One region of the Actinoplanes sp. NPDC048796 genome, then DNA from elsewhere that is predicted to be linked to it. Evidence: riboswitches for the same ligand, from Rfam matches in the RefSeq annotation. Region 1 holds a riboswitch; the other holds the start of a gene.

Region 1 (4,770 bases):
CCTCATCGCCCACTCGCTCGGCACGTTCGTCTCCCAGGGCTATCTGAACTCCTCACCGGCCCGCGCCGCGCGCGTCGCGCACTACGTCAACCTCGACGGCCGTACGGCCGCGGCCCCACCCGGCGGCGTCGACACCCTCGCCATCTGGGGCGAGGGCGACCCCGCCCGCACGATCACCGGCGCCCGCAACGTGTCCCTGCCGGATCAGTCCCACACGCAGACCGTCTCGTCGGCGGAGTCGTTCCGGGCGGTCTACTCGTTCCTGCGCGGCGCCCAACCCCGTACCACCGCCCTGACCCCGACGCCCGTCGCCCAGGTCTCCGGCCGCGCCGTGATCTTCCCCAGCAACGTCGGCTCCGGCGGCACCGTGCGGATCTACGACGTCACCCTCGGCCGCTCCCTGAAGCGAACGGTCACGGTCGCCGACGACGGCTCGTTCGGGCCGGTGCCGCTCGCACCCCTCGCCCGGTACGAGTTCACCCTGGTCCGCCCCGGCACACCCGACCACCACTTCTACTTCCAGCCGTTCCTGCGCTCCGACTCCTTCGTACGGCTGCTGGCCGGCCGTCCCGGTGAAGGCGTCGGCGCCCTCATCGAAACCTCGCCCGCGCACACCGCCCTGACCCTCAACCGGCAGAAGGAGTGGTGGGCGTCGGCCGACAAGCTCTACATCAACGGCCGGCAGATCCTCAACGAGGCCAACGCCCCACGGTCGAAGCGGGTCATCGGCGTCTTCGCCTTCGACAAGAACAGCGACCGCGTCACCGACCTGAGCGCACCCCTGCCCGACATCTTCGCCCAGACGTTCCTGACCGGCATGGACGTCTACATCCCGTCAGGTTCGGCCGTCTCGGTGGTGGTGGCCCATCGCGGCGGCGGCTGGGAGTCGACGATCCTGCCCGCCTGGCCCTCCGACCGGCACCGCGTCACCGTGAACGTCAACGACTACTGATCAGCACTCGATCACGTTGACGGCCAGCCCACCCCGCGCCGTCTCCTTGTACTTGATCTTCATGTCGGCCCCCGTCTCCTTCATGGTCTTGATGACCTTGTCGAGGGAGACGTGGTGCCGCCCATCACCCCGCAGCGCCATCCGCGCCGCGGTGACCGCCTTGACCGCGGCCATCCCGTTGCGCTCGATGCACGGAATCTGCACCAGCCCACCCACCGGATCACAGGTCAGCCCCAGGTTGTGCTCCATGCCGATCTCGGCCGCGTTCTCCACCTGCTCCGGCGTGCCACCCAGCACCTCGGTCAGCCCCGCCGCCGCCATCGCACAGGCCGACCCGACCTCCCCCTGGCAGCCCACCTCGGCCCCCGAGATGGAGGCGTTCTCCTTGAACAGCATCCCCACGGCCCCGGCCGCCAACAGGAACCGCACGACGCCGTCCTCGTCGGCGCCCGGCACAAAGTCGAGGTAGTACCGCAGAACCGCCGGAATGATCCCCGCCGCCCCGTTGGTGGGAGCGGTCACCACACGCCCACCGGCCGCGTTCTCCTCATTGACCGCCATGGCGTACGCCGTAAGCCACTCCATCGCATGCTCGGCCGGCCGCCCCGCCGCCCTCAGCTGCCGCGCGGTCGCCGCCGCCCGCCGGCGCACCTTGAGCCCACCCGGCAGAATCCCCTCAGCGCCGAGCCCGGCGTCCACACATTCGCGCATGACAGCCCAGATACCGAGCAGCCCCGCACGGACCTCAGCCTCCGGCCGCCACACCGTCTCGTTGGCCATCATCAGCCGCGAGATCGACCACCCGGTCTCCCGCACGAGCGCGAGCAACTCACCCCCGCTGGCGAACGCATAGGGCAGAGCGGTGTCATCGGCCCGCACCCCACCGCTGGCCTCGTCGATGACAAAGCCACCACCCACCGAGAAGTACGTCTTGGCGAACAGCTCCGCCCCATCGCCATCCAGGGCAGTGAACGTCATCCCGTTCGGATGCCCCGCCAACGCCCGCCGCCGATGCAAAACCACCTCAACCGCAACTTCACACCCGCCACCATCCCCGCTTCCCGCCGCGCCGCTTCCCGCCGCGCCGTTCGCAGCCGCGCCGCTTCCGGCCGCGCCGCTTTTGGCCGCGCTGTTGGCAGCCGCGCTGTTGGCAGCCGCGCTGTTGGCAGCCGCGCTGTTGGCAGCCGCGCTGTTGGCAGCCGCGCTGTTGGCAGCCGCGCTGTTGGCAGCCTCGCTGTTGGCGGCGCTCAGGAGCAGGAGCCGGCCCGTGGCGTGGATGTGCGCGGCCCGAGCGTCGGCGCTCGCCACGTCGACCGCCTCGGGCGTCTCGCCTTCGAGGCCGAGCAGCACCGCCTTGGGCGTGCCGTGCCCGTGCCCGGTAGCACCGAGCGAGCCGAACAGCTCCGCCCGCACGAGGGCGGTCCGCCCGATCAGCCCACTGGCGGCCAGCCGCAGCGCGAACATGCGGGCCGCGCGCATCGGGCCCACCGTGTGCGAGCTGGACGGCCCGATGCCCACGGAGAAGAGGTCGAACACAGAGACAGCCATGACGGCGTGAGGCTCCTCATCGAGGTCGGCCTCCCCCGCTCTGTCATGGGTGCCTGAGAGCTTCACCGCCCGCGAACGGGACGGCTTGCACCGTGGGCGCAGAACGCCGGCCGCGTCCTGACTTTCCAGAGTCGCCTGACCGCCGCGGTACCGGGGCCTGAGAGATTCTGAGGGAGAAGTTGCTCCTTCGGCGCCCCGCCAGCGCGGGAACTCTCCCGCAGCGGTTCGAACAGCGATGTTCGGTTGTGTCCCCCAAAGCTATCCGCCCCGCTCACCAAGGGTCAAGAACGCCCAGCTGAACGCCACCCGGGCTCTCAGCAGCCACCGCCTACGACATCCGCCGCACCAGCCGAGCACTGATGGCGCAATCAGCCCAGCCAAGCGGCCCGACTCGGGTCATGCCACTTCCGCCAGCATCCACCGATCGAGCGCCCCGCCTTTGCTCAGCACCGCCGCCCGCCTCGCCACCCTGTGCTCGAAGGCGCCGCGTGTTTGAAGGCCGTCGCCCGCCACCCTGTGCTCGAAAGCCGCCGTCCGCTTGAAGGCCGTCGCCCGCTGCCCTCGGCTCGAGGGCCGCCGCCAGCTGCTCGGGCCCCTGCCCCTCCGCCCCATCCCTGCCCCGCAGGCAGCAGTTCGCCGCTTCGTGAGCGTCCCCGGGATGCGCTCGGGCGCACACGCCGGAGGGCATCCTAGGAACCTGGGTCACTTCGGATCAGGCTTCTGGCGGGTAACCCGGACCCGCGGCAGCGACGGATGGGCCAGCGGAAGGGATGGGCCAGCGGCAGAGCGAAGGCGTCGGGCAGAAGGGCGCAACGCGAAACGGAAGAAGGCGGCGCGGAGCAGAAGCCGGAACGGGAGACGGCGGCGTGGAGCGGAAGGCGGAACGGGAGACGGCGGCGCGGGACGGAAGACATGGCGGCCGGCTCGATCGGGGATCGGGCCGGCCGCGCGGGACAAACGGGACCTCGGTCAGGCGGTGGTGCAATAGGTGGACTGCTTGCCGATCACCTTGTAGGGGCAGTCGGCGACCTCGGCCAGGAGCAGGGCCGCCTCCCTGTTGCGGGTCGTCTCCCGGGTGATGACGCTGGCCGGCGGGTAGAAGCCGCCGGCGGAGGCGCTGGTCGGGTACATCTCGAAGGTGTAGGCGAAGATCTTGTGGGTTCCCCACAGCCAGTCCAGCAGGTCGCCGTCCGTGACGTAGAGGTCGCTCGACTGTTCGGGCGTGTAGCGGTTGGTCGCCGCCATCTGGCGGCCGAACGTCGCGAACGTGTTGTTGTCGTCGGCCGTCATGCCTGTCGTCGTGTTGGCCGTGGTGTGGCCGAAGGGCCAGAGGACCAGTTCCGAGTACGTGTGGAAGTCCATCGCCGCGCGGATCTGCTGGCGGCCGCCCACCACTCGGCTGTTCACGAAGTCGCGGATCGCCCTGGTCTCCGGGGTCGAGAAGGCCGACGGGCCCCGGTACGTCAGCGACGACGGCGTACCCGAGGAACCGCCGCAGCAGCCCCACTTGTAGCCGTAGTTGCGGTTGGGGTCGGTGCCGACCGCCGACGAGCCGCTGTTGGGCTGGCGGTTCTTGCGCCACGAGCGGTAGCTGCCGGTCGCGATGTCGTATTCGGCGCCGTCCGGGTTGACCGAGGGCACGATCCAGATCTCGCGCGAGTTCACGATGTTGCGGATGCGGGTGTCCGAGGCGTACAACGACGTGAACAGTTTCAGCAGGTAGACCGCCATCTCCACGGTCAGGTGCTCGCGGGCGTGATGGTTGGCGTCGTACAGGACCTCCGGTTCCGCCTCGTCCGTACCGACGTTGTCGGAGATCTTCACGGCCACGATGTCGCGGTTCTCGTACGACTTGCCGATGACCCGCTTGCTGGCGATCGCCGGATAGGCGGCCACGGCCTGGTTCACCTCGGCGATCATCTCGCTGTAGTTGTGGTAGGGCGCGTCCGAGGGCGGGAAGTCCAGGGTTGTCAGCACCGGCTGCACGGTGAAGCCCTGCCGCTGGAGTTCGCGCACCTCACGGCCGGTCGCCGTGATCTCGGCGACGCCGTGCTGGATGGCGTCGACGGCGGCGCCGGTGCGGGCGATCGCGTTGCGCTGGGCCGCGGTCCGTACGTCGTACACCTCGAACTGCCCGGGGATCTCGGAGCCGGACGGGGCGGCCGAGACCGGCCCGGCGACGAGGAAGGCCGAGCCGAGCAGCACGAGCGCTGTCAGGAAGCCAAAGCGTCGTCTCATGCCTGTCAGCCCACCATCAGACATCGATTGAC
Region 2 (4,770 bases), on a different contig from region 1:
GGCCGGCAATGCGGAACTGTCCCGGGCCGCTTCCAGGGCGTCCCGCAGGGCGGCGGCGTCCTTCAGCAATCGCGACGTCAAAGCCGTGGGGAATGGTCCGTGCTCCGCGTCGCGCTTGAGGGCGATCAGATCCCGTACGTAATCCAGGCCGTTCCCGAGCACATTCAGGTCGGTTTCGAGTGTGCCCGTGCGCATCAGATGCTGTCCGGTGAGCAGGACCCGCAGCAGATACAGCGCCGGTTTCAGGTCGCCGGTCTTGGCGAAAAGCCGTTCCTGGGTGGCGGCGAAACCCAGATAGTGGTGGGCGTGGTTGCTTGTGACGAAGCTCGGGGCCAGTTCCGTCAGGGCCGCGTGCAACGGCGTCGTCGTGACGATCAGCGGGGAGAGCAGCTGTTCGAGGACGTAGCCGTTGCGGCTGTTGAGCAGGCGGGCGAACTTGAGCAGGTCGTGGCTGACCACGTCGAGTTCGACGCCGTCGCGGTAGCCGCCGCTCTGCAGGGTTTCGGGGCCGGTGCGCAGGCCCACCACCTCGGCCGCGGGGAGCAGGTGGGCGGCGCGCAGGTCGAGGTCGGAGTCGACGGAGGCGAAGCCGTAAAGGTGGGCGCCGCTGACCGTCGCGAAGATCACCTGGTGGGGGAGGGTGGCGACGATCTCGGCCGACCAGTCCGGTACCTCGATGGTCATCGGAGGCCTCTTTCCCGTACGCGGACGAGCAACTGGTCGATGGTGGTGCGATCCGGCTCGGAGGGCAACGTGGTTTCCGAGGCCGCGGCGGCGAGATCCTGCTGGAGTTCGGCGGCCCAGCCGGTCACCGACGGCCACGCGACGTCGCCCCGTTTGATCGCGAGCAGTTGATCGCGGAAGGGGCTGACGTCGAGCAGGATGTCGCCGGTGCGCAGGACGTGGGCGCCCGCCATGAGCAGGCGGATCATGTGCATGGCCTGTTTGTGGTTGGTCTGGCCGGTGCGGTCGCGGCGGGCGGCGACGCGGGTGAGCTGGTCGCGGGCGTACGACCCGTACGTGTCGGCGACCCGGCGTGACAGGAACGCCTGCCGTACCGACAGCAGGTCCTCGCCGTCGGGGGTGACGGTTTCGATCAGGGGTGACCAGAGCACTTCGAGCACCGTCGGGTTGGCCTGCAGGGCGAGCGTGCAGAAGCGCTCGATCTCCCAGGAGAACTCTTCCTCGCGGGGGCCGTCGCGGTGGGTGGGTGGCTTGTCGAGGTGCCAGAACAGGCGGGTGGGTGCGGCGTAGACGCCGCGGCGGTCGTGGTCGGACCGCGGGCCGGCGAGGCCGTACGCGCGGGAGCCGACCACGACTCCGAGGATGGTGGTCATTACAGGTCGAGGACCGTGCCGTCGATCTCGCCGATCTCCTCGTCGCTGAGCGGGAGGTTGGTGATGGCGGCGACGTTGTTCTCGAGCTGCTGGACGCTGCTGGCGCCGATGATGAGGCTGGTCATGCGCTCATCGCGCAGGGCCCAGGCCAGGGCCATCTGGGCCAGGGACTGGCCGCGCCGGCGGGCGATGTCGTTGAGGGCGTGGATGCGGGCGAGGGTGTCCTTGTCCAGGTCGCTCTCGTTGAGGAAGTTGCTGGTGCGCACGCGGCTGTCGTCGGGGATGCCGCCGAGGTAGCGGTCGGTGAGCAGGCCCTGCTGCAGGGGGCTGTAGGCGATGGCGCCGGCGCCGGCCGTCTCGAGGGTGTCGAGCAGGTTGTCCTTCTCGATCCAGCGGTTGAGGATCGAGTACGACGGCTGGTGGATCAGCAGCGGGGTGCCGAGTTCGCGCAGGATGCGGGCGGCTTCGGCGGTCTCGGCGGACTTGTAGTTGGAGAGGCCGACGTACTGGGCCTTGCCGGCGCGGACGATGGCGTCGAGGGCGCCCATCGTCTCCTCGAGCGGGGTGTCCGGGTCGGGCCGGTGGTGGTAGAAGATGTCGACGTAGTCGAGGCCGAGGCGCTGCAGGGACTGGTCGAGGCTGCTGACCAGGTATTTGCGGCTTCCCCACTCGCCGTAGGGGCCGGGCCACATGTAGTAGCCGGCTTTGGTGGAGACGACGATCTCGTCCCGGTGCGCCTTGAGGTCGGTGCCGAGGATGCGGCCGAAGTTCGATTCGGCGCTGCCGGCCGGCGGGCCGTAGTTGTTGGCCAGGTCGAAGTGGGTGACGCCGAGGTCGAAGGCGCGGCGGACGATGTCGCGCTGACGCTGCCAGGGGCGCTCGTCGCCGAAGTTGTGCCAGAGGCCGAGCGAGATCACGGGGAGCTTGAGTCCGCTGCGGCCCGTACGCCGGTAGGTCATGGTGTCGTAGCGGTCTTCCGCGGGGGTGTAGGTCACAGTCCTACCCTTCCGGTTTCCTGGCTGTGCTTTATCCACTGGTAGTTTGGTACCTAGCCATGCGGGAGAGATCACCAGGGTTAGTCGGTGGCGCCGAAGGGGCAAATCCTCCCCGGAACCTCTCAGGCAAAAGGACCGCATGGGCAGGCGACTCTGAAGCGTGCTGGTGGACGTGACAGAGGGGGAGGCCGCCTTGTCGACCTCTCTGTAGGAGCCGTCATGACGTTCGCATCCCGGCACATCGGCCCGGACCAGGACGAGCAGACCCATATGCTCAAGAACATCGGGTACGCGTCGTTGGACGCCCTGATGGACGCCGCGATCCCCGAGGTGATCCGCTGGCACGGCACGCTCGATCTGCCGGCCGCCGCCTCCGAGGAGGAGACGATCGCCGAGTTGCGGGCGATCGCGTCGCGGAACACGGTGACGACCTCGATGATCGGGTTGGGGTACTACGGCACGCACACCCCGGCGGTGATCAAGCGGAACGTGCTGGAGAACCCGGCCTGGTACACGGCGTACACGCCGTATCAACCGGAGATCAGTCAGGGCCGGCTCGAGGCTCTGCTGAACTTTCAGACGATGGTCACCGATCTGACCGGGCTGACCACCGCGAACGCGTCGATGCTGGACGAGGGCACCGCCGTGGCCGAGGCGATGACGTTGGCCCGGCGGGCTTCGAAGTCCAAGTCTCCGGTGTACGTCGTCGACGCCGACACCCTGCCGCAGACGCTGTCCGTTCTGCGGACCCGGGCGGAGCCGCTCGGCATCGTCATCGAGCTCGTTGATCTTGACGGTGGCGCGTCGTTGCCGGACGGGTATTTCGGGCTTCACCTGCAATACCCGGGTGCTTCGGGTGCGGTGCGGGATCACGCCGCCCTGATCGAGCAGGCGCACGCCGCGGGCGCGCTGGTCACGGTGGCGGCCGACCTTCTCGCGCTGACGCTGCTGCGGGCGCCGGGGGAGATCGGCGCCGACATCGCGGCCGGCACCACGCAGCGGTTCGGTGTTCCGCTGGGCTTCGGTGGCCCGCACGCCGGCTACCTCGCGGTGCGGGCCGGGCTCGAGCGGTCGCTGCCGGGCCGGCTGGTCGGTGTGTCGAAGGACGCGGACGGCGCCCCGGCTTACCGGCTGGCGTTGCAGACCCGTGAGCAGCACATCCGCCGGGAGAAGGCGACCAGCAACATTTGCACCGCGCAGGTGCTGCTGGCGGTCATGGCGAGCATGTACGCGGTGTACCACGGCCCGGCCGGTCTGAAGGCCATCGCCAAGCGGGTGCATGATCACGCGCTGACCGTGGCCGGCAGCCTGACCGCGGCCGGCATCTCGGTGACCAGCGACGCGTTCTTCGACACGGTGACCGCCGTGGTGCCGGGCCGGGCCGCCGCGATCGTCGAGGCCGCCGCGGCCGAGGGTGTCGACCTGCGGCTGGTCGACGCCGACCACGTGTCGGTGGCCTGCGACGAGACGACCACGGCGGCGCACGTCGCCACGGTGTTGACCGCCTTCGGCGTGCCGGCCTCCGCGCCGGCGTCGTGCGGCGCGAAGCCGCTCGGGCGTACCACCGAATTCCTGACCCACCCGGTCTTCGGATCGCACCACTCCGAGACGAGCATGCTGCGGTACCTGCGCAAGCTGTCGGACCGGGACTACGCGCTGGACCGGGGCATGATCCCGCTGGGGTCGTGCACGATGAAGCTCAACGCCACCACCGAGATGGAGCCGGTGACCTGGCCCGAGTTCGCCAACATCCACCCGTACGCCCCGGCGTCGCGGACGGCCGGCTACGAGCACCTGGTGTCGTCGCTGGAGGGCTGGCTGGCCGAGATCACCGGGTACGACGCGGTGAGCGTGCAGCCGAACGCGGGTTCGCAGGGTGAGCTGGCCGGTCTGCTGGCGATCCGCGGCTACCACCGTTCGCGGGGCGAGGAGCACCGCACCGTGTGCCTGATCCCGTCGAGCGCGCACGGCACGAACGCGGCCAGCGCGGTCATGGCCGGCATGAAGGTCGTGGTCGTCGCCTGCGACGAGAACGGCAACGTGGACATGTCCGACCTGCACGCCAAGATCGCGGCGCACGCCGCGAACCTGGCCGCGATCATGGTCACCTACCCCTCGACCCATGGTGTGTACGAGACGTCGATCGCCGACCTGTGCGCGGCGGTGCACGACGCCGGCGGTCAGGTGTACGTGGACGGGGCGAACCTGAACGCGCTGGTCGGCTACGCCCGGCCGGGCCGCTTCGGCGCCGACGTGTCGCATTTGAACCTGCACAAGACGTTCTGCATCCCGCACGGTGGCGGCGGCCCGGGCGTGGGCCCGGTGGCCGTGCGCGCCCACCTGTCGGAGTTCCTGCCGGGCGACCCGCTCGCCACCGGCGATCACCACGCCGTCTCCGCGGCCGCCCACGGCTCGGCCGGCATTCTGCCGATCTCGTG

The links. Region 1 has a riboswitch for glycine ahead of AB0C26_RS40685 (serine dehydratase beta chain). Riboswitches for the same ligand answer to the same signal wherever they lie in the genome.
Region 2: it holds a riboswitch for glycine, as region 1 does, so the genes downstream of both, gcvP (aminomethyl-transferring glycine dehydrogenase) here and AB0C26_RS40685 (serine dehydratase beta chain) in region 1, are expected to answer to the same signal.

Annotation. Positions count from the first base shown of each region.
Region 1 covers NZ_JBEZGO010000018.1:48,947-53,716, forward strand. Annotated here, with positions in the region: gene AB0C26_RS40675 (alpha/beta fold hydrolase) at 1-952, shown strand, start outside; partial or broken gene AB0C26_RS40680 (L-serine ammonia-lyase) at 953-1,984, opposite strand; partial or broken gene AB0C26_RS40685 (serine dehydratase beta chain) at 2,201-2,500, opposite strand; glycine riboswitch at 2,636-2,728, opposite strand; partial or broken gene AB0C26_RS40690 (M14 family metallopeptidase) at 3,482-4,762, opposite strand.
Region 2 covers NZ_JBEZGO010000004.1:352,392-357,161, forward strand. Annotated here, with positions in the region: gene AB0C26_RS20230 (DNA polymerase beta superfamily protein) at 1-684, opposite strand, end outside; gene AB0C26_RS20235 (DNA polymerase beta superfamily protein) at 681-1,337, opposite strand; gene mgrA (L-glyceraldehyde 3-phosphate reductase) at 1,337-2,332, opposite strand; glycine riboswitch at 2,385-2,480, shown strand; gene gcvP (aminomethyl-transferring glycine dehydrogenase) at 2,552-4,770, shown strand, end outside.